3 regions of the Streptomyces sp. NPDC051364 genome follow, and region 1 is predicted to be linked to each of the others. Evidence: riboswitches for the same ligand, from Rfam matches in the RefSeq annotation. Region 1 holds a riboswitch; each other region holds the start of a gene.

The links. Region 1 has a riboswitch for cyclic di-AMP ahead of AB0M76_RS12430 (transglycosylase family protein). Riboswitches for the same ligand answer to the same signal wherever they lie in the genome.
Positions count from the first base shown of each region.
Region 2: another riboswitch for cyclic di-AMP. It lies ahead of AB0M76_RS19495 (M23 family metallopeptidase); the one in region 1 lies ahead of AB0M76_RS12430 (transglycosylase family protein).
Region 3: another riboswitch for cyclic di-AMP. It lies ahead of AB0M76_RS05600 (LysM peptidoglycan-binding domain-containing M23 family metallopeptidase); the one in region 1 lies ahead of AB0M76_RS12430 (transglycosylase family protein).

Region 1 covers NZ_JBFBAH010000005.1:77,072-86,911, forward strand. The annotation lists gene AB0M76_RS12405 (NAD(P)/FAD-dependent oxidoreductase) at 1-799, opposite strand, end outside; gene AB0M76_RS12410 (Ppx/GppA phosphatase family protein) at 1,247-2,188, opposite strand; gene AB0M76_RS12415 (DUF501 domain-containing protein) at 2,185-2,742, opposite strand; gene AB0M76_RS12420 (septum formation initiator family protein) at 2,816-3,304, opposite strand; gene eno (phosphopyruvate hydratase) at 3,430-4,716, opposite strand; gene AB0M76_RS12430 (transglycosylase family protein) at 5,047-5,748, opposite strand; cyclic di-AMP (ydaO/yuaA leader) riboswitch at 5,751-5,922, opposite strand; gene AB0M76_RS12435 (transglycosylase family protein) at 6,205-7,245, opposite strand; gene AB0M76_RS12440 (cytochrome P450) at 7,348-8,622, opposite strand; gene AB0M76_RS12445 (globin domain-containing protein) at 8,753-9,840, shown strand, end outside.
Region 2 covers NZ_JBFBAH010000008.1:128,860-138,699, reverse strand. The annotation lists gene AB0M76_RS19525 (thymidine kinase) at 1-488, opposite strand, end outside; gene AB0M76_RS19520 (nucleotide pyrophosphatase/phosphodiesterase family protein) at 550-1,752, opposite strand; gene AB0M76_RS19515 (DUF5998 family protein) at 1,752-2,348, opposite strand; gene AB0M76_RS19510 (GNAT family N-acetyltransferase) at 2,423-5,191, opposite strand; gene AB0M76_RS19505 (HPr family phosphocarrier protein) at 5,377-5,658, shown strand; gene AB0M76_RS19500 (GntR family transcriptional regulator) at 5,827-6,492, opposite strand; gene AB0M76_RS19495 (M23 family metallopeptidase) at 6,749-7,543, opposite strand; cyclic di-AMP (ydaO/yuaA leader) riboswitch at 7,557-7,715, opposite strand; gene AB0M76_RS19490 (pitrilysin family protein) at 7,900-9,267, opposite strand; gene AB0M76_RS19485 (pitrilysin family protein) at 9,288-9,840, opposite strand, start outside.
Region 3 covers NZ_JBFBAH010000002.1:367,221-377,060, reverse strand. The annotation lists gene AB0M76_RS05615 (ATP-binding protein) at 1-96, opposite strand, end outside; gene AB0M76_RS05610 (MBL fold metallo-hydrolase) at 348-1,547, opposite strand; gene AB0M76_RS05605 (SGNH/GDSL hydrolase family protein) at 1,728-2,513, opposite strand; gene AB0M76_RS05600 (LysM peptidoglycan-binding domain-containing M23 family metallopeptidase) at 2,682-3,668, opposite strand; cyclic di-AMP (ydaO/yuaA leader) riboswitch at 3,673-3,847, opposite strand; gene AB0M76_RS05595 (tyrosine-protein phosphatase) at 4,159-4,980, shown strand; gene AB0M76_RS05590 (aspartate aminotransferase family protein) at 5,026-6,408, opposite strand; gene hpnH (adenosyl-hopene transferase HpnH) at 6,405-7,433, opposite strand; gene AB0M76_RS05580 (1-hydroxy-2-methyl-2-butenyl 4-diphosphate reductase) at 7,439-8,128, opposite strand; gene shc (squalene--hopene cyclase) at 8,128-9,840, opposite strand, start outside.

The DNA of each region.
Region 1 (9,840 bases):
CGGTCCACACGATGGTGTTGGAGTCGACCTCGAGGCCGTTCTTCAGCACCACGTGGCCGTCCACGCAGGAGTCCATGGAGGTGTTGAGGTAGATCTCGATGCCGCGCGACTCGAGGTGCTCCTTGCCCCAGGTGCCGAGCTTGGGCCCGACCTCGGGGAGGATCTTGTCGGCCGCGTCCACCAGGATGAAGCGCATGTCCTCGCGCTTGATGGTGGTGTAGTACTTCGCGGCGTCGCGGGCCATGTCCTCGACCTCGCCGATCGTCTCGGCACCGGCGAAGCCGCCGCCGACGAAGACGAAGGTGAGGGCCTTGCGGCGGACGTTCTCGTCCGTCGTGGACTCGGCCTTGTCGAGCTGCTCGAGGACGTGGTTGCGCAGGCCGATGCCCTCTTCGACGCCCTTCATACCGATGCCCTGTTCGGCGAGGCCGGGGATCGGGAAGGTGCGGGAGACGGCGCCGAGCGCGATCACCAGGTAGTCGAAGGGCAGCTCGTACGCCTCGCCGACCAGCGGCGTGACGACGGCGACCTTGCGGTCCTGATCGATGCTGGTGACCCGGCCGGTGAGAACCTCTGCCTTGGGCAGCACGCGTCGCAGCGGGACGACGACGTGCCGAGGCGAGATGCTGCCTGCGGCCACTTCGGGGAGGAAGGGCTGGTAGGTCATGTACGACCGGGGGTCGACGACCGTGACGGTCGCCTCGCCATAGCGCATCTTCTTCATGATCCGCTTGGCCGCGTACAGGCCTACGTACCCACCTCCTACAACGAGGATCCTGGGACGCTCCGTGGTGCTCATGGAACGAGTATCCAGCACCCAAAGGGGTGTCGCTCGTGAGCCCCTTCACAAGGTGTCGGAAGGCCTCTGTTACACTGCGCGGCCCACGTGACGGAGGTCATGGCGCCGAACGGGAACCAGGGTGTAACGGGAGTCGTTGTTCACCCGTCCTGAACTGGCCTCCAGGCCCATAAGCGGAGTAGACCACCGGGTTGGTGGATACCTACCGACGAGGCCGGGCCGCGCCCTCGAAACACACGAACGCACACGAAAAAGAGGCCCGCGAGCCCCGGGAGCCCCCCAAAGAGACCTTCCCGCAGCCCATCAGGCCCCTTTTCCTTGTGAAGAACTTCACGAACTTTCTGTGGAGGGCGGGACCTAAGGCCCCCGTAAGGGCCCCCAGAGGTCCCCGGCAGGCCCCCCGCGACCCTCGCACCAGCCCCGCACAAGCCACCCGCGACCCACCCGTCAGGCGATGGACCAGGCGATTCCGTCGAGGATGTCGTGCTCCGAGACCACGACTTCCGAGGCGCCGATGCGCTCCATGATCGCGAGCAGCACCAGGGTGCCCGCGCCGATGACGTCCACCCGGCCCGGGTGCAGGACCGGGATCGCCGCGCGTTCGGCGTGCACCGACGTCAGCATGCGCTCGGTGATCTCGCGGACCTGCTCGTACGAGATCCGGGAATGGTGGATCGCCGAGGAGATGTACTCCGGCAGCCCGAGGGCGATCCCGGCGACCGTGGTCACCGAGCCGGCCAGGCCCACCAGCGTGCGCGCCTCGGACAGCGGGACCGTCTGCTCCACGAGGTCCAGCGCCGCCTCGATGTCGGCCCGTATGGCGGCGATCTGCTGTGCGGTCGGCGGGTCGGTGACCGCGCCGTCCACCACCAGGTGGCGCTCCGTCATGCGGACGCAGCCCACGTCGACCGAAAGGGCCGCCCGTACGTGCTCCTCGCCGACCACGAACTCGGTCGAACCGCCGCCGATGTCCACCACAAGGAACGGCGTCTCCATGTGGGTGGTGCCCGTCAGCTCCTTGGTGGCGCCGATGAAGGAGAACTCCGCCTCCTGGTCACCGGAGATCACCTCGGGCTCGACGCCCAGGATGCCGAGGACCCCCTGGACGAACTCGTCCCGGTTCTCGGCGTCGCGGGAGGCCGAGGTCGCCACGAAGCGCAGCCGCTCCGCACCCAGCTCCTTGATGACGGCCGCGTACTCGCGGCAGGCCGCGAAGGTGCGCTCCAGCGCCTCCGGGGCCAGCCGGCCCGTCTTGTCGACGCCCTGGCCGAGGCGGACGATCGTCATCCGCCGGTCCAGCTCGACCAGCTCGCCGGTCTCCGGGTCGCAGTCCGCGACGAGCAGGCGGATGGAGTTCGTACCGCAGTCGATTCCGGCGACGCGGGTCACGCGTCCGACTCCTTCTGCTCCGCCTTCTCCGCCTTCTCCGCGCACGGGGTGACGCAGGCGCCCTTGGCCCACCACTCCGGCAGCATCGCCAGCGCCTCGTCGCCGAACGGGTTCACCCCGGGCCCGGCGGCCAGCGAGTGGCCGACCAGCACGTGCAGGCACTTCACCCGGTCCGGCATCCCGCCGGCGCTCGGGAAGCCCTGGAGCACCTCGATGGCGTCGCGGCGCCGGATGTAGTCCTCGTGCGCGGCCTGGTAGGCGGCGGCCAGCTCGGGGTCCTCGGCGAGCCGGGCCTGCATCTCCTTCATCACGCCGTTCGCCTCGAGCGTGCCGATCGCGGAGGCCGCGCGCGGGCAGGTGAGGTAGTACAGCGTCGGGAAGGGCGTGCCGTCGGGGAGGCGCGGGGCGGTCTCCACCACGTCCGGCTGGCCGCAGGGGCAGCGGTGGGCGATGGCGCGCAGCCCGCGCGGCGGGCGGCCGAGCTGCTGCTCGAACGCCTCGATGTCCGCGTCGGTCGGCTCGGTCCGGTCGGTCTGGGGCGGGGGCGTCTGCATGCCTGGAGGAAGTCTCTTCGTTCTCGTGGATGGGTGCGGTGCTCGGGTGCGGTACTCGGAGTGCCGTTGCTCGTCACTCGCCGGGGCGGTCGGCCTTGTCGACGCCGTCCCAGACGTTCGAGTACCAGGGCCGGTCGGATCCGGCCGTTCCGGAACGGTGCCGCTCGGCGGCCCCGGCCCCGGGGTCGGTCATGATGTAGCTGATCTCGCCCGGGCGGACGAAGTGCAGGTGCTTGCGCGCCTGCTGCTCCGCGTACGCGTTGTCCTGCCAGCGGGCCTTCTCGTCGCGGAGGCGTTCGAGGCGCCGGCTCGCGGCCTCGGCGGCCCGCTGCTGCTTCGCGATCTCCGAACCCTGGGAGACGTACTGGCGCATCGGATACGCGAGGGCGACGACCAGCGTACAGAGGACGAGCACCAGGAGCGCGGCCCGGCCGGTGAGCCGGCTGCGGCGGACCTGACGGCGCGTCTGCGAGCGGTAGACGTGGGCGGCGGTCCGCTCGCCGAGCTGCTTGAGCCTGGTCGCGGTGGAGAAGGTGGAGAACCGATCCCGGTTCCCGGCCATTGATCCCGCCTCCCCTTGTACGCGGTACGCACTACGCAATACGTCCCCGCACACGGTACGGGACCGAGTGCGGGGACGTACGGAAGCAAGAGCGTGGTTAACCCTTGGCCCTTGGCCCTTGGCCCTTAGCCCTTGAAGCGCGGGAAGGCGGAGCGGCCCGCGTACACCGCGGCGTCGTCGAGGATCTCCTCGATGCGCAGCAGCTGGTTGTACTTGGCGACGCGGTCCGAGCGGGCCGGGGCGCCGGTCTTGATCTGACCGCAGTTCACGGCGACGGCGAGGTCGGCGATGGTGACGTCCTCGGTCTCACCGGAGCGGTGCGACATCATGCACTTGAAGCCGTTGCGCTGGGCCATCTCGACGGCGTCGAGGGTCTCGGTCAGCGAACCGATCTGGTTCACCTTGACGAGCAGGGCGTTGGCGGAGCCCTCCTCGATACCGCGGGCCAGGCGCTCCGGGTTGGTGACGAAGAGGTCGTCGCCGACGATCTGGACCTTGGTGCCCAGCTTGTCGGTGAGGGTCTTCCAGCCGGCCCAGTCGTCCTCGTACAGCGGGTCCTCGATGGAGACCATCGGGTACGCGGAGACGAGCTCCTCGTAGTACTCGGTCATCTCGGCGGCCGAGCGGGACTGGCCCTCGAACTCGTACTTGCCGTCCTTGTAGAACTCGGACGCGGCGACGTCGAGCGCGAGCGCGATGTCCTTGCCGGGGACGTAGCCGGCCTGCTTGATGGCCTCGACGATGAGGTCGAGCGCGGCGCGGTTGGACTCCAGGTTCGGGGCGAAGCCGCCCTCGTCGCCCAGGCCGGTGGAGAGGCCCTTGGTGTGCAGGACCTTCTTGAGGGTGTGGTAGACCTCGGCACCCCAGCGCAGCGCCTCGGAGAAGGACTCCGCGCCGATCGGGGCGATCATGAACTCCTGGATGTCCACGTTGGAGTCGGCGTGCGACCCACCGTTGAGGATGTTCATCATCGGAACGGGCAGCAGGTGCGCGTTCGGACCGCCGAGGTAGCGGAAGAGCGGGAGGTCCGAGGCCTCGGACGCGGCGTGCGCGACGGCGAGGGACACGCCGAGGATGGCGTTGGCGCCGAGCGAGCCCTTGTTGTCGGTGGCGTCCAGGTCGAACATGGCCTGGTCGATCAGACGCTGCTCGGTGGCGTCGTAGCCGACGAGCTCCGGGCCGATCTGCTCGATGACGGCGAGGACGGCCTTCTCGACACCCTTGCCGAAGTAACGGTTGGGGTCACCGTCGCGGAGCTCGATGGCCTCGAAGGCACCGGTGGAGGCGCCGGACGGAACTGCAGCACGGCCGGTGCTGCCATCGTCGAGGCCCACCTCGACCTCGACCGTGGGGTTGCCTCGGGAGTCCAGGATTTCCCGGGCTACGACGACGTCGATGGACGGCACGAGCATCTCCTTCTGGGATGTGACGCTGGGTGTGCGGTGGCATGTCAGGCCGTGGGATGGCCCCGCCGACTAGAGCCTAACCGGCTCCGGGCACTCGGCCAGCCGACCGCCCGCCTCCTGGGACGAAAAAGGGCCCGAATACCCGCCTTCCGGTACATAGGACTCTTGACCACCGGCGTCCCGGCCGGGGTCCGGGACGGGACCGGGACGGGACCGGGCGGGGAACAGGAGGGGCTCGGGCCGGACGAACGCCGCCGCCCGGCGCGTGGGGGGAGACGCGCCGGGCGGCGGGGATGCTGCGTGTTGTGCTCGCTGCCGCAGTTGTTACGGCAGGGTTCAGCTGAGCTTCAGCTTCTGACCCGGGAAGATCAGGTCGGCGTCCGAGACGATGTCCTTGTTGAGCTCGAAGAGCTTCTCCCAGCCGCCCTTGACGCCGTTGGCCTCGGCGATGGTGCCCAGGGTGTCGCCGGGCTTGACCTCGTACGAGCCGTTGCCGGTCTTCGGGGCCGGGGCCTCGGAGCGCTCGGAGCGGGTCGTCGGAGCCTCGGAGCGCTTCGTCTCCTTCTTCGGCTCGGTCTTCTTCGGCTGGGTCTTCTTGGTCTCGGTCTTCTGCTCCGTCTTCTTCGGGGTGTCGGTCGTACCACCGCCGGTGTAGGAGGAGTTGGAGAGGCCGACGCCGCAGGACGGCCACGCACCCTTGCCCTGGCCCTTGAGGACCTTCTCGGCTATGGCTATCTGCTGCGACTTGGAGGCCTGGTTGGCCTGCGCGGCGTACGCCTTGCCGCCGTACGCGGCCCAGGTGGAGGACGAGAACTGCAGGCCGCCGTAGTAGCCGTTGCCCGTGTTGATGGACCAGTTGCCGCCGGACTCGCACTGCGCTACGCGGTCCCACTCGGTGCCGGTGGCGGCGGATGCCGAGCCGGCCGCCATGAGCGGGGCGGCGACGGCGACACCGGCGACGCCGGCGAGCGTGACGATGCGGGTGGTCCGCTGAATGGCCGTGGCGCGGCGGTGCTTGCCCTTGCCGGAAAGCAGCATGGAGTTCTCCTCACCGACGCCTGCGAGGTGAGCTGTCGGGTTCGGGCTGATGAGTGCCCGGCCGTGCGACGTGGCGCACGACTTAACCCCTAGCCGTTTCCGTGACCGTCTCTCAACGGCCGGTCCCGGCGCCTACCTTGGTTCCCCCGCTCCTGCCTTCGGCGCTTTACGCGACGACTGTTCCCTCCGGCCGCCGGCAGGATTCGGCGATGCGGTCGAAGGAGCCCGCGGTGGCGGGCGACTCAGAAGGTAGGCAGGTCTCTCCCCGATGTTCAACGAGGAACACCGGGGAGAAACGGCCCCTACTTGCGCTCCCTTTACGGCCGTTTGCGCAGGTGAGGACGGGGTTTGCGGAAGGCTCCAGGCGGGACACGCCAGTTGACCGGAAGAGACGCATGTCTCACTTGCAGATAACGGACATTCAGCTCTTTACGGGTGCCCGAAGTGCCGCTATTCCTAGCTTAGATCCAGGTTCTGGCCGGGCTTGATCAGGTCTGCGTCCTCGCCGATGACCTGCTCGTTGGCGTGGTAGAGCGCGTTCCAGCCGCCCTTGAGGCCCTTGGCAGACGCGATGGTGGCCAGGCTGTCGCCCGCCCGGACCGTGTACGAGGGCGCCGACGCCCCCTCAGATGCGGCGGGCAGCTCGAGGGCGGGCGTACCACGGTGCTTGCCGTTGCCGGAGGTGTCCGGGATGGCACTCGGGTCGGTGGAGGCGCCCGGGGCACCCGGGGCCGCGTGGGCGCTGGGGTCGGCCGGGACGACCGGAGCGGTCGGGTCCGCCGGGTTCCCGGGCGTGGTCGGGCTCCCCGGGGTCGTCGGCGCGGTGGGCGTCGTCGGGGCCGTGGGGGTACCCGGGGGCGCGGTCGGGTCGCCGGGGAGCACCGGGACGGTCGGCGACGTGGACGGCACGTCCGGGTCGGGCATGACGGGCAGTCCGCTGTTCGGCGCGAGCGGCGCCGGCGGGAGCGTGAAGTCCGGGGCCGGAGCCGGGGTCGGGGCGCCGAAGTCCAGCGCCTTCGCTCCGGAGCCGCCCTTCGGGATCGAGTGGTCCGGGCGCGAGGGGCTCGGGGCGACGGGGCCGAGCGTGCCGGGCAGGCCCGGGTCCACGGTCGCGGCGGGGGCCTGCCGGGTCAGCCCGGCAGACTCCGAGCACTGCCCCCACGCCTGGGGGCCCTGGGTGCCCAGCACCCGCTCGGCGACGGCGATCTGCTGCGAGCGGCTGGCGAGGTCGGGGCGCTCGGCGAAGTCGAGGCCGCCCGAGGAGTTCCACTGCTCCTGCGTGAACGAAAGTCCGCCGTACGACCCGCTGCCGGAGTTGGCGCTCCAGGAGCCGCCACTCTCGCACTCGGCGACCTTGTCCCACGTGGAGGTGTCCGCCGCGCTCGCGCCGGTGGCGGCGAGCAGCGGCAGGGCCAAGGCGGAACCGGTGACTCCGGCGGTGACGACTATCGCGGGTACCTGGCGGGGGCGTCTGTGGCGGCCGTTCCCGGAACGCATGAGCTGCACCTTTCGCATAACGGCTGGGTAACGGCAGAACCTAGCCGTCTTAGCACGTCAGTAACAACTCTTGACGGGGGCTGACTTACGGTCAGGGGCGCTTCAGATGTTTCGAGCTGTGAACCTGACGGGAAGAGTGCGCAGGCCACGCATGATCAGACCCCCGCGCCAGCGAAGCTCGTTGGACGGAACAGCGAGTTCCAGATCCGGCAGACGCTTCAGCAAAGTCGCAAGCGCGGTCTGTCCCTCAAGTCGTGCGAGCGGAGCGCCCAGGCAGTAGTGGATGCCGTGCCCGTATCCGAGGTGCTGGTTGTCGGTGCGGGAGAGGTCGAGGGTGTCCGGATCGGCGAACCGCTCGGGGTCCCGGTCGGCCGCGGCGAGGACGACGAGCACCGGATCGCCGGCTGCGATGTCCCGACCCCCGAGGGTCAGCGACTCGGTGGCGAAGCGCCAGGTGGCCAGCTCCACGGGGCCGTCGTAGCGGAGCAGCTCCTCGATGCCGGTCTCCAGCAGGCCGCTCTCGCCGGCGGCGAGGGAGTCCTGGAGGCGGGTGCGCTGATCCGGGTTCATGAAGAGGGCATGTACCCCATTGCCGATCAAATTGACTGTGGTTTCGAAACCGGCGAACAGGAGGATGAAGGCCATCGCCGTGGCCTCGGCCTCCGTCAGGTGGTCCCCGTGGTCGCTCGCGCGGATCAGGTCGGAGATGAGGTCATTGCCCAGATCATCCCTTTTACGGTGGATGAGTTCACCGAGATAGGTCCGCATCTGCTTCACGGAGCGGGCGACCCCGCCGCGAGGGCCGCCGCCGTGGCGGATCATCATCCCGGCCCAGTCGCGGAAGTCGTCCTGGTCCTCGCGCGGTACGCCGAGCATCTCGCAGATGGCGTAGATGGGGAGCGGGAAGGCGAACTCGTGGATGAGATCCGCTTCCCCCTTGCTCACGAACCGGTCGATGAGGTGATCGGTCAGCTCCTGCACCCGCGGGGTGAACTCGGCCACCCTGCGCGGGGTGAACGCCTTCGACACCAGCCGCCGCAGCCGGGTGTGGTCCGGCGGGTCGATGTTGAGCAGATGCGTCATCAGCTCCGCCTTGCGCTCCCCCGGGATCCCGGTCTTGCCCTTGGCGTGGGCCGGCTCCGCGTGGTGCGCCGGGTTCTTGCTGAGCCGCTGGTCCGCGAGGGCCTGGCGGGCGTCGGCGTACCGGGTGACCAGCCAGGCCTCGACCCCGCTGGGGAGCTTGGTGCGGTGCACCGGGGAGTGCTCGCGCAGCCAGGCGTACGCCGGGTACGGATCGGTCGCGAACTCCCAGTCGAACAGGGTCGGACCCTGGGGAGGAGTGCTGTCTGCGGGGGCTGCGGAGGTCGGCTCGTGCACCCGCTGACCGTATCCCGCGGGCCGGCCGCCATCCCATATGGGTCGTTCGCCGCGGCTGTCCGTAGATCCGCCATCGCTTGACCTCGGGTTCCCCGGCCCTCCTACTTTCGGTTCTGTGGATGCGAGGATCTTGAAGAGCAGTTTCGCGGTGGTGGAGAGAAGGGCCGAGCACGCGGTCAAGTACTTCTACTCCCACCTCTTCTGGCACAACCCCGGGATCCGTGAGCTCTTCCCGGCCTCCGCCGAGGACATGGAACGCCAGCGCGACCGGCTCTTCGCCGCGCTGACCCACGTGGTCGCCCACATGGACGACGAGGGCCTCCTCCCCTATCTCCACGACTATCTCCGCGACCTCGGCCGCGACCACCGCAAGTTCCTCGCCAGGCCCGAGCACTACGCGGCCGTCGGCTCCAGCCTGCTCGCCGCGCTCGCCCGGACCTCCGGCGAGGCCTGGACCCCGGGCGTGGAGAAGGCCTGGTCCGAGGCGTACCAGGTGGTCGCCGACGCCATGATGGAAGGAGCCGCCGCGAGCGAGGACCCGCCGTGGTGGGACGCCGAGATCGTGCGCCACCTCCAGTACGGGCAGGACATAGGGGTGCTGACCCTGCGCCCGCACGCCCCGTTCCCCTATCTCCCCGGCCAGTACGTGAGCGTGAGCAGCGAGCGGGTCCCGACGACCTGGCGCACCTACTCCATAGGGAACGCCCCGCGGCCGGACGGCACCCTCGACCTGCACGTCAGCCGCATCGAGCACGGCCGGCTCAGCACCACCCTGGTCCGCGGGGCCCGGCCCGGCGAGATGCTGCGGCTCGGCGCCGCCGGCGGGCGGCTGACCTTCCGCCGCGCCGACCGGCCGGTCAGCTTCATCGCGGCGGGCACCGGCTGGGCACCGATCCGGGCCATGCTGGAGGAGCTCGCCGGGAAGCCCCCCGACCAGGACGTACGGCTCTTCGTCGTCGCGCGGGACGCCGCCCACCTCTACGACCGGCCGCTGATCGACGAGTACGCCGCCGCCTTCGGCTGGCTCGGCGTCACCTACATCACGCCCGCCCCCGGGCAGCACCGCAACGAGGCCACCGGGCGGCTCGCGACCGCGCTCGGCCACCGGGCGCTCTGGCCCGACCAGGACGTCTACCTCAGCGGCCCGCCGCCGTTCATCGACGAGACCGCGTACCTGCTCCGGGAGCTCGGCGCCCTCCCCGGCCGGATCTTCCACGA
Region 2 (9,840 bases), on a different contig from region 1:
ATCTCGCCGTCTATCGTGCGCGCGTTGTGGGTGGCACGGGCCCCGCACCAGCACAGGGCCTCGACCTGGAGCTGCTCCAAGCGGTCCGCGAGCTCGATCAGTCGCTGCGAGCCGGGGAAGAGCTTCGTGCGGAAGTCCGTCGTGATGCCGAAGGCGAAGACGTCCAGGCCGAGGTCGTCCACGATCCGGGCCAACTGGTCGATCTGCTCCGGCGCCAGGAACTGGGCCTCGTCCACGATCACATAGTCCGCCTTGCCGCCCTGCGACAGTTGGGCGACCAGGTACGCGTACAGGTCCATGCCCTCCGGTGCTTCGACCGCCTCCGTCACCAGGCCGAGCCGGGACGACAGCTTGCCCTCGCCCGCCCGGTCGTCACGGGTGAAGATCACGCCCTGGAGTCCCCGCGCGTCGCGGTTGTGCGCGATCTGGAGCGCCAGAGTGCTCTTTCCGCAGTCCATCGTTCCGGAGAAGAACACCAGCTCGGGCATGGGAAGTACGGGACCTTTCGGGTCGTGGGCGGCAGGCAGGGGCGGAGGAGGAAAGGGTCGGTCAGGTGCGGATCTCGAGCAGCGGGACGAGCTGCTCGGCGGCGGTCATGGAGCCGTGCATGCCGACGAGGGCGGACTCGTTGGGCTCCTTGCGCGAGGCGGTGATGGCCACATCGGCCTGGGCGGCCGCGACCACGTCGCCGATCCGGCCGAGCACGCGCTCGTCGCACTCCCCCGGCGCGCCGAACCAGCCCAGTTCCAGGGCCTCTTCACGGCTCGCGATCCAGAACCGGTCGCCCAGCACCTCGCGCCACACCGTCAGGACGTCGGCCTCGGCGCCCGGTACGGCGTACACGTGCCGGGCCCGGCCCTCGCCGCCGAGCAGGGCCACGCCCGCGCCCAGCTCCCAGTCCTCGTCGAAGTCGATCCGGGAGTCCTCGTCGAAGGGGACGTCCACCATGCCGTGGTCGGCGGTCACGTACAGCGCGGTGCGCGGCGGGAGTTGCTCGGCGAGCCGCTGCACCAGCCGGTCGACGTACATCAGCTGGCCGCGCCAGGCGTCGGAGTTCACGCCGTGCCGGTGGCCGGCCCCGTCGAGCTCGCTGAAGTACGTGTACACGAGCGAGCGGTCGCCGGCCGCGAGGCGCTCGGCCGCGAGGTCCATCCGCTCCTCGCCGGTCATCCGGCCGAGGAAGGTGCCGCCGCTCAGCGCGATCTTGGTGAGCGGGGTGGTCTGGAAGGCGGGCGAGGACACCTGGGCTGTGGCCACCCCCGCCTTGTCGGCCTGCTGGAAGACGGTCGGGTATGGCTGCCAGGGCTTCGGCTGGGTCCAGGGGTACCAGCGGAGCTGGTTCATCAGCTCGCCGGTGGCCGGATTGCGCACGGCGTAGCCGGGCAGGCCGTGCCGCGCCGGCGGCAGGCCGGTGCCTACGGAGGCCAGCGAGGTGGCGGTGGTCGCCGGGAAGCCTGCCGTTATCGGCCGACCGGTGCCGCCTCGCGAGCTGCCGAGGAGGGAGGTCAGGTACGGGGCCTCGTCCGGGTGGGCCTTGATCTGCTCCCAGCCCATGCCGTCGACCAGGAACACGCAGTTCCGGTCGGCCGGGGTCAGCTCGGCGATGGCGGCGGTGAACCCGGGTACGCTCTGGCCGGCCACGAGGGTCGGCAGCAGGTCGGCGAGCGAGCCGGTGCCGTACTCCGGCACGGGGGCGCCGGCCAGGTCCAGCAGCTCCGGCTCGTCCCAGTTCGACGGTGCGGAGTAGGCCATCAGCGGGCGGAGGCGGAAGTTGCCGCGGTGGCTTCGCTGAGTGCCTGCGCGAAGACGAGGGTCTGGCGGACCGCCTCCGGGCCGTCGCCGGCCTCGCTCACGCGCAGGCTGAGGTCGTCGGCGGTGGAGTTGCCGGTGTAGCCGTGGTCGGAGTCGCAGTTCGGGTCGCCGCAGGCGGCGGGCTCCAGGTCGATCCGCGAGACCGCGCCCCAGCCGATGGTCAGGACGACCTCGCGGGGCAGGGTGCCGGGGGTGTACGACTCGGGGTTGGCGACGACGCGGCTGAGCACCACGGAGGAGATCGCGCCGATCTTGACCGACTCGGTGGAGGTGGTCGCGTACGGGGACGGGGATCCGGCGTCGGCGGCCTGCTCGTCGGTGTGGCTCACGATGAAGCGGTTGCCGGTCAGGACCAGGACGGTGACGTGCCGGCGCACCTCGTTGGAGTCGAAGGTCGTCTCCTGGTGGACCAGGTACGACGAGATCGGCTCGCCGCCCACCGCGGCCTCCACGGCCTCGGCCACGAGGGCCGGGTAGTAGCCGCTGCGCTCGATCGCCGTGCGCAGCCCCTGGGTCGTCGTACCGGATTTCGCCATGAGGTCCATCCTAAGGCCCGTACGGGGCACCCCGGGCGCCCAAGGGCCTGTCTTCCGGACCGGGCCGGACCCGCTCAGTAGCTGGGGAGTGTCCGGGGGCCGAGATCGGTGCGGGCGGGCGGGTGGGCCACCCGGACCGTGGCGCTGAGCACGGAGAGGCCCTCGGTGGCGACGACGACGGGCTCGAGGGTGACTCCCACCACTTCGGGGTGGTCGTCCACGAGCCGGGACAGCCGGAGCAGGAGCTCCTCGAGGGCCGGGGTGTCGACGGGGTCGCTGCCGCGCCAGCCGAAGAGGAGGGGAGCGGTCCGGATGGACCGGATCAGGCCGGCGGCATCCCGCTCGGTGGCCGGGACGAGCCGGTGGGCGGTGTCGCCGAGCAGCTCGGAGGCGACGCCGGCGAGCCCGAAGGAGAGGACGGCGCCGGCGGCGGGGTCGATGACGGACCGCACGACGGTGTCGACCCCGCGGGGCACCATGGCCTGGACGACGGGGAGCAGCTCGCCGGGCGTCCCGAGGAGGTCGGTGAGCTCCTCGTGCGAACGGCGCAGGTCGGCCTCGGTCGCGAGGTCGAGGCGTACGCCGCCGAGGTCCGCGCGGTGGCGCAGGTGCGGGGCGGTGGTCTTGAGGGCGACCGGGTAGCCGAGGGCCCGGGCGGCCCTGACCGCGTCGTCCGCGGTGGGCGCGGGCAGGGTGGGGAGCACCCGGATCCCGTACCGGGCGAGCAGTGCGACGGCGTCGGCCTCGGTGAGGGTGAGGACGGCGTCGCCGGCGTCGGCCAGGAGGCCGGCGAGCTGGGCGGCGGCTCCGGCCTCGTCGATGTCCTCGTACTCGGGCACCTGCCCGGCCTCGGCGTTGGCCCGCCGCCACTGCCCGTACCGGACGGCCTCGGCGACGGCCCGTACGGCCCGCTCGGCTGCCGGATACGCCGGAATCCGCACGTCCGTTCCGGCCCCGCCGATGTTCGAGGCACGGAGGCGGGGGGACAGAGCCCCCGGAAGCGGCGCCGCACCCAGGCCCGCCGGGGAGAGGGCGTCGACGAGCTCCGCCAGCTCCACGTGGACCACGGCCACCGGCTTGCCGGGGTGCCCGGCCACCGCACCCCGAAGGGCCTCGGCCAGGTCGTCCTGCGGCTCCTGCTCGTTCACCCACGGAATCACGGTGACGATCACCGCATCGTTCTCGGCGGAGGCCAGCGCCGTGCCCAGCGCCTCCCGGAAGTCCTCCGGCGTCGCCGCCGTGGTCAGGTCCAGCGGGGCCCCCGGCCGCAGCCTCTGCGTGAGGCAGGCGTCGTAGGTGAGGACACCCAGCGACTCCGAGTTCCCGAGGATCGCCACGCGCGGCCCGGCCGGCAGCGGCTGCGAGGCCAGCAGCAGCCCGACGTCCACCAGCTCCGTCACGGTGTCGACGCGGATCACACCGGCCTGCCGCAGCAGCGCCGAGACCGTGGCGTCCGGGAGCCTGGTCCCGGGGACCACGTGCCCGGCCGGGGTGTGGCGGCCGCCCTTCGCGACGACCACCGGCTTCACGGCTGCCGTCCGCCGCGCGAGCCGCGTGAACTTCCGTGGGTTGCCCAGGGTTTCGAGGTACATCAGCGCGACGTCGGTGGCCTCGTCCTCGTACCAGTACTGCAGGATGTCGTTGCCGGAGACGTCCGCCCGGTTGCCCGCCGAGACGAAGGACGACAGGCCCTCGCCGCGCCGCAGCAGTGCGGAGAGCAGCGAGATGCCGATCGCCCCGGACTGGGTGAACAGCCCGATGCGGCCCCGGATCGGCGCGGGCGCCGGGGTCAGGGAGGCGTTGAGCCCGACCTCCGGCGCGGTGTTGATCACGCCGTACGCATTCGGCCCGATCAGCCGCATCCCGTACGAGCGCACCTGGCGCACCAGTTCGCGCTGCCGGTCGAGCCCGGCCGCGCCGCTCTCCCCGTAGCCGGCGGAGAGCACCACCAGCCCCTGCACCCCGTGCTCCCCGCACGCGGCCACGGCCTCGGGGACGCGCTCGGCGGGGACCGCGATCACCGCGAGGTCGACCGGGGAGTCGATGTCGCCGAGCGCGCGGTAGGCCCGTACGCCGTCCAGCAGGTCGGTGGTGACGGCCTCGTTCACGGCGTAGAGGTGGCCTTGGAAGCCGCCGTCGCGCAGGTTCCGCAGGGCTGCCGCGCCGACTCCCCCGCCGGAGCGGCTGACTCCGATCACCGCCACCGAGCCGGGGGCGAGCAGCCGCTGCACGGAGCGGGCCTCGGCGCGCTGCTCGCGGGCGCGCTGCACGGCCAGGGACTCGGCGGTGGGTTCGAGGTCGAGGGTGAGGTGGACGGAGCCGTCCTCGAAGCTGCGCTTCTGCTGGTAGCCGACGTCGGTGAAGACCTTGATCATCTTGCTGTTGGCGGGCAGCACCTCGGCCGCGAACCGGCGGATGCCCCGCTCGCGGGCGACCGCGCCGATGTGTTCGAGGAGCGCGGAGGCGACCCCGCGGCCCTGGTGGGCGTCCTGGACGAGGAAGGCCACCTCGGCCTCGTCGGCGGGGGCGGAGGCGGGCCGGCCGTCGGGGCCGATCCGGTCGTAGCGGACGGTGCCGATGAACTCTTCGCCGATGGTCGCCGCGAGGCCGACCCGGTCCACGTAGTCGTGGTGCGTGAAGCGGTGCACGTCGCGGTCGGACAGCCGGGGGTGGGGCGCGAAGAAGCGGTAGTACTTCGACTCGTCGGAGACCTGCTCGTAGAAGCTGACCAGCCGGCCCGCATCCTCCGTGGTGATGGGCCTGATCCGGGCGGTGCCGCCGTCGCGCAGGACGACGTCCGCTTCCCAGTGGGCCGGGTACGAGGGGTCCGACGCGGTGGTCATGCGGCGATCTTAAGGCCAGGACCGGCCGGACAGCCCCTGCGCGGCGCGCGAGGCAAGCAGGGGCAAATGAGTGCAAGCTGGGGTAGGTCGAACGGCGGAGGATCCGGGTCGAAGGTCGGTCGGAGCATTCGAGGCGTCGTGAGAGACTGGTCTAGACAACCGTTGGAACCCTGAAGGGCATCACCATGGCAGAGCGCCGAGTCAACGTCGGCTGGGCCGAGGGCCTGCACGCTCGTCCCGCCTCGATCTTCGTCCGCGCGACGACCGCTTCCGGCGTCCCGGTGACCATCTCGAAGGCCGACGGGAACCCCGTCAACGCCGCGTCCATGCTCGCGGTGCTGGGCCTGGGCGCCCAGGGCGGCGAGGAGATCGTCCTCGCGTCCGACGCCGAGGGTGCCGAGGCGGCGCTGGACCGCCTCGCGAAGCTGGTCGCCGAGGGTCTCGAGGAGCTCCCCGAGACCGTCTGACCCTTCGGGTTCGCCCCCGGGCATGCGACGAAGCCGCGGCCGCCGGAATTCCGGAGGCCGCGGCTTCGTCGTTGTCGGGAATTTCATCGTCCGCGCCGGGCGAGCGCGAATGCACCGCCAATGCACCGTGAATTAAGCCGCCGCCTCCACATTAATACGCGCTATTTGTTAATGCGGACCGCCCGCCATGTTTACGGCACGTTGCGAAGTCCTCACGCGCAGCCGGTGCGCCCCGGCCGCCCGGTCCGCATGGATCGCCATGAGCGCCCGCGCCCGCTCGGCGTCCCCGCGCGCCACCGCGTCCACGATCGCCCCGTGCTCCGCCCAGGACTCCACGGGCCGGGCCGGCGCCTCCACGGCGTACATCCACGCGATCTTGTGCCGCATCTGCGTGAGCAGCGCGATGAGCCCGGGGCTGCCGGAGGCCTGGGCGAGGGTCTCGTGGAACCAGCCTCCCAGGGATCGCAGGTCCTCCCCCTGGCCCCGCCTGGCCCGCTCCTGGCCCAGCCTGACCAGCCCGCGCAGCACCTTGAGGTGGGCCTCGGTGCGCCGGCGGGCGGCCCGGGCCGCCGCCAGCGGCTCGATCAGCATCCGCAGTTCCAGGAGGTCGGCCGCCTCCTGCTCGGTGGGCTCGGCGACGCAGGCACCCGCATGCCGCCGGGTGGTGACGAAGCCCTCGGACTCCAGGGTCCGCAGCGCCTCGCGGACCGGGACGCGGGAGACCCCGTACCGGCGGGCCAGCAGCTCCTCGGTCAGCCGGCCGCCCGGCTCGAAGACTCCGGAGACGATGTCGTCGCGGATTGCCGTGCATACCGCGTGCGCAGGAATACGCAAGTCCGGACCTCCGTCTATTTCCGACTGCCGACGCCATTGCCGCGATCGTGCTGGGATCGTGCTGGGATCGTGCTGGGATCGTGCTGGGATCGTGCTGGGATCGTGCTGGGATCGTACTGGGACTCTATTGCAACACGCGATGTTTTCCGAGCGCGGACGGAAATCACGAATATTTACAGCCACAATGCGGCCGCTTGCGGCCACAACGCGAAGACCCCGGCTCGGGGAGCCGGGGCCTTCGGTGAAGTGCTGCGGGTCAGACGTCGACGCCGTGGTTGCGCAGGTACGCGACCGGGTCGATGTCCGAGCCGTACTGGGCGCCGGTGCGGGCCTCGAAGTGCAGGTGCGGGCCGCTGGAGTTGCCGGTGGAGCCCGACAGGCCGATCTGCTGGCCCGGGGTGACCTGCTCGCCGACGGAGACGCTCAGCGAGGTCATGTGGCCGTACTGGGTGTAGGTGCCGTCGTTGTGCTTGATGACGACGTTGTTGCCGTACGCCCCGCCCCAGCCGGCCTCGACCACGGTGCCGGAGCCCACCGCGTGCACCGAGGTGCCGGAGGCCGCGTGGAAGTCGATGCCGGTGTGGCTGCCGGAGGACCACATGCCGCCGCCCGCGTGCCACTGGGTGCTGATGTAGGAGCCGTCGACGGGGGCGACGAAGGTGTTGAGGCGCTTGCGCTCCTCCTCGCGGGCGGCGCGCTCGGCGGCCTCGCGCTCGGCCTTCGCCTTCTCCTCGGCCTTCTGCTTGGCCTCGGCGGCGCGCGCCGCAGCGTCGGCCTCCGCCTTCGCCTTGGCGGCCGCGGCCTCTGCCGCGTGCTCCTGGGCCTCGGCCTGGGCCTCGATCTGGATCGGAAGGTCCTCGGCCGTCACGACGGCGGTCAGGCCGGTGTCCTCCATGGAGGGGGCCTTGTCCGACGCGGCGAACGCCGGGCCTGCGAGGGAGCCGACGACACCGGTGGTGGCGAGGGCGGCGATGCCGGCGTAGCCGGCGGTCTTGCGGCTCAGACGACTGGAACCACGGTGCTTACCGGCGGCACGACTGCCAAACGCCATGAAGGGGCTGATCCTTTCCTTCCTTCTCGCCTACCGGGTTAGCTGACGGGTTCGGAGCAGGAAGGTCTCCTACGGGCCCCCTCTGGCGAGGCGGTCCGATTCACCCCAGGGACACATGTGGGTCCCCGGCTCCCCAGGCTCGCGCCTGACGGGGACTCGGCGATCGCTGCCCGGTGCCGCGGATGCGGCGCGTACAACTGACGGACAGCACGGCCGACGCTAGGCGGATCATCAGTCAATCGCCAAACAGACACGCCTTTTTGTTGCGTACGCCACACCGCATACAAGCAACCTCTCCACTAAACAGACAAAAGGGGCTCCGGTGGACAAGCCACTGGAGCCCCTTGGGATGTCCGTCAGTTGGTGACGACGGTGACCTCACCGATCCCGAGCGCCCGCACCGGCGCCTCGATCTGCGAGGCGTCGCCCACCAGGACGGTGACCAGGCGGTCCACGGGGAAGGCGGCCAGGACGGCCGAAGTCGCCTCCACCGTGCCCGTTTGGGCCAGCTGCGCGTACAACCGGGCCTGGTAGTCGTCCGGGAGCTCCTGCTCGACCTGGTCGGCGAGCGTGCCGGCGACGGCCGCGGCCGTCTCGAACTTCAGCGGGGCCACGCCCACCAAGTTCTGCACTGCCACGTCCCGTTCGGCGTCGGTCAGGCCGCCCTCCGCGAGGGTGCGGAGCACCTTCCAGAGGTCGTCGAGCGCCGGGCCCGTGTTGGGGGTGTCCACGGAGCCGCTGATGGCGAGCATCGAGGCGCCCTTGCCGTCGGCGGTGGAGCGCAGCACCTGACCGAAGGCGCGCACGCCGTACGTGTACCCCTTCTCCTCGCGCAGCACCTTGTCCAGGCGTGAGGTGAGGGTGCCGCCCAGGCAGTACGTGCCGAGCACCTGCGCCGCCCAGACCCGGTCGTGCCGGTCCGGCCCGATCCGGCCGATGAGCAGCTGCGTCTGGACCGCGCCGGGCCGGTCCACGATGACCACGCGTCCGCTGTCGTCGGCGGTCACCGGCGGCACCGGGAGCGCCGCGGCGGTGTTGCCGGTCCAGGTGCCCAGGGTGTCGGCCAGTACGGCGTCCAGGTCGATGCCGGTCAGGTCGCCGACGACCACCGCGGTGGCGGTGGCGGGGCGTACGTGGGCCTCGAAGAAGGCACGCACGGCCGCGGAGTCGATCCGGGCGACCGTCTCCTCGGTGCCCTGGCGCGGGCGGGACATCCGCAGGGTGGCCGGGAAGAGCTCCTTGGAGAGCTGCTTGGCGGCGCGGCGCTGGGGGTTGGCCAGCTCGTGCGGGATCTCGTCGAGCCGGTTGCGCACCAGGCGGTCGACCTCGCTGTCGGCGAAGGCGGGCGCGCGCAGCGCCTCGGCGAGCAGGCCCAGCGCCTTGGCCAGCCGGGAGGCCGGGACCTCCAGGGAGACCCGCACGCCCGGGTGGTCGGCGTGCGCGTCGAGCGTGGCGCCGCAGCGCTCCAGCTCGGCCGCGAACTCCTCGGCGGAGTGCTTGTCGGTGCCCTCGGACAGCGCGCGGGCCATGATGGTCGCCACGCCGTCCAGGCCCTGGGGCTCGGCGTCGAGCGGCGCGGCGAGGTTGACCTCGACGGCCACGACCTGCTGGCCGGGGCGGTGGCAGCGCAGCAGGGTCAGCCCGTTGGACAGCGAGCCCCGCTCGGGAGCCGGGAAGGCCCAGGGCCGGGCCTCGCCGGCCTGCGGCTGCGGGTGGAAGGTCATCGTGACGGCTGCGGTGTCGCTCACTGCTCCGCCCCCTCGTTCTCGTCGTTCTCGTCGGCCCCGTCGGCCTCTGCCGGGAGCGGCTCGTACACCAGCACCGCGCGGTTGTCGGGGCGCAGTCGGGCCGCGGCCACGGCCTGCACCTCCTCGGCGGTGATGTCGAGGACCCGCTGGACGGCGCTGAGCGCCAGCTGAGGGTCGCCGAACAGTACGGCGAAGCGACAGAGTTCGTCGGCGCGGCCGGCCACCGTGCTCAGCCGGTCCAGCCACTCGCGCTCCAGCTGCGCCTGGGCGCGCTCCATCTCCTCGGCCGTCGGGCCCTCGGCGGCGAACCGCGCGAGCTCCTCGTCGACGGCCGCCTCGATGTCGGGCACCTCGACCCCGCTGGAGGTCTTCACGTCCAGCCAGCCGAGCGAGGGCGCGCCGGCGAGCCGCAGCATGCCGAAGCCGGCCGCGACGGCCGTCTGGTCGCGGCGTACCAGGCGGTTGTGCAGCCGGGAGGACTCGCCGCCGCCCAGGACGGTCAGCGCCACATCGGCGGCGTCGCACTCGCGGGTGCCGTCGTGCGGGAGC
Region 3 (9,840 bases), on a different contig from region 1:
CAGGGAGGCGCGGACCAGCTGGGGGCGTATCTGCCGGCCGGGACCGGTGACGGCGTGTCTCGACGGGGCGTGGCGGGCGGCGCGGAGTCCGGACATCGGCGTCCTCTACGTGGGGCCCGGGCCCCCAGGGGTTCCGGGGCCCGGTGTTGATCACCGGATACCCACGCTAGACCGCACGATCCCGCCCCTGACAGCCAGTTGGGGAACTTGCCCGGGCTGCTTCCCGCTCCCGATGGAGCGCTCGTACGACAGCCCGAATCCGCCGGGGGCGCACGTTCGCAGCCGCCGTACGCGACGCACCACCCCGTGCCGAGGGCTGCTCCGGAGCGGCGCCCGGCGGACACGCGCTACGAGCCGACGGCCTCCGGTTCCTCGTGCGCCGCGGCCGGCGGTCGCGCGGTCGCGACCGGGCGGGACTGTGTGGCGGGCACGGGCGGGGGCGACGCCACGAACGGGCGCCACCACGGCTCGCTCGGGGCACCGGCGTCGCCCGGCTCGAACGGCTGGCCCGGGATCGGCAGCGCGATCGCCGCGCCGGTGGCCTCGGCCGCGGTCACAGTGCCCTCGCCGGGTTCGTCCCACGGGTGCGGGGCCAGGTTGAAGGTGCCCCAGTGGATCGGCAGCATCGTGCCGTGGGGGATCCCGCCCTGGAGGTCGAGGTGGGCGCGCATGCCCTCCTCGGGGGTCATGTGGATGTCGGGCCAGTACTCCGAGTAGGCCCCGATCTGGATCATCGTGGCGTCGAAGGGGCCGTGCTCGGCGCCGATCTCCCCGAACCCGGGGAAGTAGCCGGTGTCGCCGCTGTGGAAGATCCGGTGCTCGTCGCCCGCGACGACCCAGGAGGCCCACAGGGTGTTCTGCTGGTTGCGCAGGCCGCGCCCGCAGAAGTGCCGGGCCGGCGTGGCCGTCAGCGAGAGCCCCGCGATCTTGGTGCCTTCGTTCCAGTCGAGCTCGCGCAGCCGGTCCGGCGACACCCCCCAGCGCTCCAGGTGGGCGCCGACGCCGAGCGGGACGGCGAAGACCGTGTCCGTACCGGCCAGCTCCTTGATGGTCGGCAGGTCGAGGTGGTCGTAGTGGTCGTGCGAGATCACCACGACGTCAACCGGCCCCAGCGAGGCCAGCGGTACGGGTACGGGGTGCAGCCGCTTGGGCCCGGCGAACGGGAAGGGAGAGCACCGCTCACCCCACACCGGATCGAACAGCACCCGCCGCCCGTCGATCTCCGCGAGTACGCCCGAGTGCCCCATCCAGGTCAGGCGCAACCCGCTGACCGGCGGCTTCGCCAGCTCGGCGAGGGTCGTCGGGTAGACCGGGATGGGAGCTCCCGGGTTGCGCCGGATCCGCTGCTCCTTGTGGAAGTAGATCTTGGCGAACTCCATCATGGAGCCGGAAGGCCTGGTCCGGGCCCCGACCGGGTTCTGGAAGACACCGTCGGCGAAGTTCGGCGAGCGGTGGATCCGCTCCAGGCGTGCGCCGGACGGATCCGCGCCGAAGGCTTCGGGCCGCAGGGCACGCAGCCGTGGACGCAGGGGACGGGAGCCGGTCAAAGCGCCTCCTGGGAGGGTGGGACGGATGGGCGTGAGAGGCCGTACTGGTTTCCGGTCTATCACCTTGCCAACGCGCACCGGCCCCGAAGGATTCCGCCGCGCGTACCCGTCCTCCTGCCCCCGTCCCCTTCTCCTACTCGGCTACCCGCTGCTCCGCTACTCCGCCCCTCCTGCGCCGGGCTACAGCGGCAGCAGGTCCGGACGCTTCGCCTCCACGTGGTCCCCGGAGGACTCCCCGCGCAGCCGCCGCCCGATCCACGGCACCAGGTACTCCCGCGCCCACTGGATGTTGTCCCGGGTCACGTCCACCGAGCCGCGCGGCTGTTGCGGCGGCCACGGCTGGTCGGGGTCGGCCGGCACCTCGAACCCCAGCACCTGGGCGGCGCGCAGCGCGACCCGGGTGTGCCCCTCGGGCGAGAGGTGCAGCCGGTCGTCGTCCCAAGCCCGCCGGTCCTGTACGGACTTCAGCGACCAGAGGTCGAGCACCGGGCAGTCGTAGCGGTCGGCGATGGCACGCACATGGGCGCTGTACGTGGCCACCTTGCCCCGGAGGTGCTTGAGGACCGGCACACCGCGGGTGTCGAAGCCGGTGGTGATCATGACGTGGCCGACGGCTCCGGTGAGGTCGGCCACGGCCGCCTCGAACCGCTCCGCCACGTCGTCCGGGTCGCTGCCGGGCCGGATGATGTCGTTGCCGCCGGCGCAGAAGCTCACCAGGTCAGGTGCGAGCTCCTTGGCCCGGGGGACCTGTTCGGCCACGATCTGGTCGAGGAGGCGCCCCCGCACGGCCAGGTTCGCGTACCGGAATTCGTTTTCCTCGCGCTGATCGGCCAGGAGTACGGCCAGCCGGTCCGCCCAGCCGAGAAAGGTCTCCCCGGGTCCCGGGTCCCCCACACCCTCGGTGAAGCTGTCCCCGATCGCCGCGTACGAGCCGATGGTCTTGAGTGTCGTCTTCGTCGCTGCCACGAGAACACATCTTTCACCCCGGCACGTGACCTACGCCATCGTAGGAAGGGGTTGACGGACCGTGATCTATACCACCTGGTCGGTACGGAATAACGCGGCGTGAGGCCGGGACCCCCCTCGGGTCCCGGCCTCACGAGTCCGGTTGCCTCTGTCCGACGGCGGGAGCCGTCAGATGCTCACACCCTTGGAGCGGAGGTAGGCCAGCGGGTCGATGTCCGAGCCGTAGGACGGCCCGGTGCGGATCTCGAAGTGCAGGTGCGGGCCGGTCGAGTTGCCGGTGGAGCCGGAGAGGCCGAGGGTCTGGCCGCCGGTGACGCTCTGGCCGGCCGAGACGGAGAGCTGGGACAGGTGGCCGTACTGGGAGTACTTGCCGTCCGCGTGCCGGATGACGACCTCGTTGCCGTACGCGCCGGCCCAGCCGGCGGAGACCACGGTGCCCGCGCCCACGGCCCGGACGGTGGTGCCGGAGCTCGCGATGAAGTCGACACCGGTGTGGTAGCCGCTGGACCACATGGCGCCGGGGGTCTTGTACTGGGTGGAGATCCCGCCGCCGACGGGGGCGACGAAGCCGGCGGCGCTGACCGTACCGGCGGCGGACTTGGCGGCGGTGCTCTTCTTGGCGGGCGCGGCGGCGGCTGCGGCCGCGGGGGCGGCAGGGGCCGGCGCGACGTCCGCGGAGCCCTTGTCCTCCGAGGGCGAGGCCGAGGACTTCTTCGCCGGAGCCGGAGCGGACTTCTCGGCCGGAGCCTGCGCGGCCGGAGCCGCCTCGCCCTGCGCACCGAGGGTCAGCTTCAGCCCGGGGTGGATCAGCGACGGGTCGGTGCCGACGGCCTCGCGGTTGTCGGCGTACAGCTGCTGCCAGCCGCCCGAGAGGTGGCGGTCCTGGGCGATCTTGGAGAGGTAGTCGCCCGGCACGACCGTGTAGACGACCGGCGCGGACTGCGCGGCAGCGGCGGGCGCGGCCTGCAGCGCCGCCGGAACCTGCGGGGCCTGCACGGGAGCCGCGGCGGGGGCGGCGGCCGGGGCACCGGCCGCCTGGGCGCCGGCGGCACCCAGCAGCGGCAGCGCGAGGGCCGCACCACCGGTGCCTGCGACGGCGAAGCCGCGCGCCACGGAACGGGACTTGGGACGGCGGTGCTTACCCTTTGCAGGCATGGCGAATTCCTCTCCGTCGCCTGCGAGGTGAGCTGTCGGGTTCGGACTGGAGATGTCCGGCCGCACATGAACGGAACATGTACGGCTTCACCCCGAGCTGCGCCGATACAAAGATCGGGAACAGCGGCTTACCTGGTTCCCCCGCTCCTGCCGCGCGCGTGAATAGTCGGGTGCGGTTTCCGGACGGCGGCAGGATTAGGCGGTCCATCCGGATCGATCGCGAAGGTAATCGAGTTGAGCCGCACGGAACAAGCCACGAATTTCCTGACGGATTCACAGGCCGGGGAGTTCGACGGAATTCCGGTCACCCTCCGTCCATTCCCCGCCGCCAACAACCGCCCCGGCCGGGCCTTTCGACTTCGACGATCAGGCACTCACGGTCACCGTATGATCTGGCTCACGGGGCTGCGCCCGATCTCGCCTCCGGTTATGGCAAGTTGGCCTCAAGTAGCGCAATTCGGACATCTCACGACGACGCGGAGGAGTTCCCGTGACCCAGCAGATACCCCAGCCCCCGCGGACGGAGCCCGTACCGGAGCCGGAGCTGGCCGGAGTGCGCAACTTCCGTGATGTGGGCGGGCTGCCGACCATCGACGGGCGGAGGGTCAAGCCAGGAAAACTGTTCCGTAGCGGACATCTGGCACATGCCACCGAAACCGATGCAGAATTCCTCGCATCGCTCGGCCTCCACACAATTTTCGACTTCCGCAACGGCGCCGACCACGCCCTGGAGGGACTCGACGTCGAGCTTCCCGGCGTGCGGAACGTCAACATCCCGCTGTCGGATCCGGCCGACGGCAAGGAATTCTGGAAGATGGTCCGCGGCGGCGATCTCGAGCAGCTCCGCGGAATCCTGGGCGAGGGCAAGGGCGCCGCCCGAATGGCCAACTCGTACCGCTCGATGATCGAGCACCGCACCGCCGAGCACGGCCGGGTCGTGCACGCCCTCGCCGAGGACAGCATTCCGGCGCTCATGCACTGCGCGGCCGGCAAGGACCGGGCCGGCCTGTCGATCGCCGTCACCCTGCTCGCGCTGGGCATCGAGCGCGAGGCGATCGTGGCGGACTACCTGGAGTCCAACGCCCCGCACCGCCGCTACCGGGTGCGCCGTACCAGCGACGCCCCCGAGGCCCGCTCCCCCGAGGTGATGGAGCTGCTCGCCCCGCTCTTCGACGCCCGCGCCGAGTACCTGACAGCGGCCTTCGACACCATCGACGAGCACTGGGGCGGGGTCGACCGGTACCTCGCCGAGGGCCTCGGACTCACGCCCGAGACCCTCGACCGGCTGCGGGAGCAGCTGCTCGACCGATAACCCGGCCGACAGCCCGACCGGGAAACCGGGCAGCGGAGCAGGCCGTCAGCCGCCGGCGACGGCCTGCTTCACCAGCGTCCTGCCGAAGTCCCACATCAGTGCGCCCCCGCCGTGCGCCTCGTCCATGACCGCGCGGAAGGAGCCGACGAACCGGTCGACGTCCCGCTCGTCCACGATCAGCGGCGGGATGAGCTTGATGACCTCCAGATGGTCGCCGGAGACCTGCGTCAGGATCCGGTGCTTCTGCAGCAGCGGCACCACGACCATCTGGGCGAAGAGCCCCTTGCGGGCCGCCTGGAGCATGGTCCACCGGCTGCGCAGCCCCAGCGAGGACGGCCGCCCGAACTCGATGCCGATCATCAGGCCGCGCCCCCGTACCTCGTGGAGCAGCTCGTACTCGTCCACGAGCGCCGCGAGCCGGCCGCGCAGCAGGTCGCCCATCGCGCGGGCGTTCGCGACCACCGACTCGTCATCCATGACGGAGAGCACCGCCAGCCCGGCCGCCATCGCCTGCGCGTTGGATCCGAAACTGGCGGAGTGCACCAGCACCCGGTCCATGGACGAATAGACCTTTTTGAAGATCCAGTCCTTGCCCAGGGTCGCGCCGACCGGCACATAGCCGCCCGAAAGGGCCTTGGCCACGCACACCAGGTCCGGCTCCACGCCCGGCTCGTGCTGGTACGCGTAGAACTCGCCGGTCCGGCCGAGCCCCGTCTGCACCTCGTCCGCGATCAGCAGCGCCTTGTGCCGGTGCAGCAGCTCCTGCGCCGCGAGCAGGAACCCGGGCGGGGCCGCGAGCACGCCCTTGCCCTGGATCGGCTCGACGACGAAGGCGGCGACGTCGCCACGCTTCAGCTCCCGCTCCAGGGCCGCCAGGTCCCCGAGGGGGATCTTCGTGTCGGGCAGCAGCGGCGCGAAGCCGTCCCGGAACCCGCCCTCCCCGTTGACCGAGAGCGAACCCGTGGTGAGCCCGTGGAAGGCGTGGTCGCAGTAGAGAACCCTCGTTCGCCCGGTGGCGTACCGGGCGAACTTCAGGGCGGTCTCCACGGCCTCGGTGCCGCTGTTGCCGAAGAAGACCCGTTCCAGGTGCGGGCTGTACGAGAGCAGCTTCTCCGCCAGCAGCCCGGGCAGCGGCTGGCAGTCGAAGCGGGTCAGATCGGCGAGCTGTGCGTCCAGGACGTCGTGCAGGGCCTGGCGGACCACCGGGTGGTGGCGGCCCAGGCCCATCACGCCGAACCCGGCCAGCATGTCCAGGTAGTCGTTGCCGTCTGCGTCCCAGAAGTGTGCGCCTTCGGCCCGTACGTAGACCTTGTCGAAGCCGATCGTGTGCAGCATCCGGGGCAGCTGGTGGTTGAGGTGCCTGGTGTGCAGCTCGTACCGTTCCGCGCCCCGCTCGTCCAGCAGGGCGCGGAGGTCGAAGCCGGTCACTGCTTCTCCCGGTTCCCCGAGACCGTCTCCCGGGCCGCGCGCAGGGACTCCTTGAGGGAGCCCATGGTGGCGAGGACGGCGGTGGGCTCGTAGCCGCAGTGCGCCATGCAATTCGCGCAGCGCGGGTCCTTTCCTCGGCCGTACTTGCTCCAGTCGGTCTCTTCGACCAGTTCCCGGTACGTCGGCACGTAGCCGTCGCTCATCAGATAGCAGGGGCGCTGCCAGCCGAAGAGGGAGTAATTGGGAATGGCCCAGGCGGTGCAGGGGAAATCCACCTTGCCTTCCAGGAAGTCGAGGAAGAGCGGGGAGTGGTTGAGCCGCCAGCGGCCCCGGTTTCCGCCCGCGAAGGCCTTCTTGAAGAGTTCCCTGGTCTGCTCGACGCCCAGGAAGTGCTCCTGGTCAGGGGCCTTTTCGTAGGCGTAGGCGGGCGAGATCATCATTTCGTCGACCTTGAGGTCGTCATTGAGGTAGTTGAGCACCTCGATGATCGTCTGCGGGGTGTCGGTGTTGAAGAAGGTGGAGTTGGTCGTGACCCGGAACCCGCGCCGCTTCGCCTCCTTGATGGCGGCGACCGCCTCGTCGAAGACGCCTTCCTTGGCGACCGACTCGTCGTGCCGTTCGCGCAGCCCGTCGATGTGCACGGCGAAGGCGAAGTACGGGGACGGGGTGAACTTCTCGATCTTCTTGCGCAGCAGCATCGCGTTGGTGCAGAGGAACACGTACTTCCGCTTGGCTACCAACTGCCGCACGATCTCGTGGATCTGCGGGTGCATCAGGGGCTCGCCGCCCGCGATGGACACCATGGGGGCGCCGGACTCCAGGACGGCGCCGACGGCCTGCGCGACCGGCATGCGCTGCTTGAGCACGCCGGCCGGGTGCTGGATCTTCCCGCACCCCTCGCAGGCCAGGTTGCAGGCGTAGAGCGGTTCCAGCTCGACGATCAGCGGGAACTTCTCACGCTTGCGGAGCTTCTGTTCGAGAAGATACGTCCCGACCCTGATGGACTGTCGCAGTGGCATGGCCATCTGGCTCACCTCCTGGGGAGCAGCAAAGAACGGTGCCAGTCATGAAACGCGGGCAGTACGGCACGCAATACGCGGAAGGCCGATATTCCACCGCGGAACGTGCCGATACGGACGAGCTCATGCTCCGGAGCGTCCACGATCACCCGGACGGCCGCAACCGGACGGTTCCAGCCATCTGCGGCGGCCCGGGTGGCCGTCCACAGGGTGGCCGCGGACTCCATGTCGACCGCGATGGCGCCGGTGGCGCGCAGCTGGGCGCGTTCCTGGCCGCGGACGACGTGGTCGGATCCGGTCAGTGCGCCGGTGTGCACGGTCCGGCCCGGAGCGGCCCGGGCCAGCGCCTCGGCGAGCAGGGCGGTGCCGGCGCACGCGACGGCGCCCCGCGGGTCCCGGGTCTCCTCGGCGACGACGAGGTCGCCGGGGCTCATGCCGGGGACCAGCCCGGCGCAGAACCCGGTGGCGAGGACGGGGGCCCGGTGCAGCCCCGGCTCGGCGAGCGCCCGGCCGACGGCCCGCTCGGCGGCGCGCGGGCCCATGCCGGTCCGCAGGACGGAGTAGCCGGGTGCGGTGCGGGCGGCGCCGCGGCCGCCGCCGCTGCGCAGGGCCGCCTGCTCGATGCGCAGGGCGCAGGCGACCAGCAGCGGTACGGGCGGCTCGGACGGTTCGGGGCCGTCGGCGCGGGCGGCGTCGGCCATCAGGCCTCCCCGGGCGCGAAGGGTTCCCCGTACAGGTAGCGGCCGAGCGCGGTGAGCGGGAACACCTGCCGGTACAGGTGGTAGTTGATGGAGAAGTCCCAGGGGAAGCCGGTTCCGGTGAAGTACGGCTCGTCCCAGGAGCCGTCCCCCCGCTGGGTCTCCACCAGGTACCCGATGCCCCGCTCGACGGCCTTGCCGTGCCGCTCCCCCGCCGAGAGCAGCGCCATGAGCGCCCAGGCGGTCTGCGAGGCGGTCGAGGCCCCCTTCCCGGCCCACTCCGGGTCCTTGTACGAGCGCTGGTCCTCGCCCCACCCGCCGTCCTCGTTCTGTACGGATTCCAGCCAGCGCACGGCCCGCCGGATCGCGGGATGAGCCGGGGCGAAGCCCGCGGCCGTCAGGGCCGGGACCACCGACCCGGTCCCGTACACGTAGTTGGTGCCCCAGCGGCCGAACCAGGCGCCGGTGGACTCCTGTTCGGCGAGCAGCCAGGCGATGCCGCGCCGGGTCCGCGGGTCGGCTGCCTTGCCCTCGACGGCGAGCATCTCCACCACGTGGGCGGTGACGTCGGCCGACGGCGGGTCGATGACCTCGCCGAAATCGCAGAACGGCAGCCGGTTCGGGAAGGGGCTGGTGTTGTCGGCGTCGAAGGCGCCCCAGGCCCCGTTCCTCGACTGCATCCCGAGGTTCCAGGAGACCCCGCGGGCGATGGCCGCCTCCACCCCGGCCGGCTCCGGGTGCCGGATCCGGCGCAGTGCGAGGACCACCTCGGCGGTGTCGTCGATGTCGGGGTAGGTGTCGTTGTGGAACTCGAACGCCCAGCCGCCCGGGGCGAGTCCGGGCCGCCGCACCGCCCAGTCGCCGGTGCGGACGATCTCCTCGCCGAGCATCCAGTCGGCGGCCTTCACCAGGGCCGGGTGGTCGGGCGGCAGGCCGGCGTCGGCCAGGGCGATGGCGGCGAGGCAGGTGTCCCAGACCGGGGACTGGCAGGCCTCGATCATCCGGGTGGGGGCACCTCCCTGGCCGTCAGGCCCAGGGGGACCGTCCTCGCGCCACACCGCGAACCGGTCGAGAGACTCCAGCCCGGCCCGCATCACCGGGTGGGCGAGGTCGTACCCGAGCAGGTGCAGGGCGATGACGGAGTACACGGCGGGCGGCTGGATCCCGCCCCAGCAGCCGTCGTTCTCCTGGCGCTCGATGATCCAGCGGGCGGCGGTGTCCATCGCGGCCTTGCGCAGCCGGCGCGGGGCGAACCGGCGGTAGACGTGCAGCACCTTGTCCATCCGCTGGAAGGCGCCCTCCCAACTGACCAGCGGGGCCAGGCGGTTGGCAGCGGGGGACGGGCGCCGCGCGTCGGTGTGCAGCTCGTCGAGGGCAAACGGGGCCGGGCGGACGGGGCGCTTGGCGGAGACCACGGTCAGCGGCACGATGGTCTGGCGGGCCCAGCAGCCGAAGTCGTAGATGTTCAGCGGCACCCACGGCGGCAGGAAGACCAGCTCGGGCGGGAGTTCGGGGAGGTGGTCCCAGCTCCACCAGCCGAACAGGGCCAGCCAGATCCGGGTGAAGACGCGGGCGGCGGCGATCCCGCCGTGGGCCCGGACCCAGGCCGAGGCGCGGGCCATGTGCGGGGCGTCGGGCGCGTCGCCGGCGAGCCGCAGGGCGACGTACGCCTCGATGGTGGCGGAGAGTTCGGGCGGCCCGCCGTGGAAGGTGGC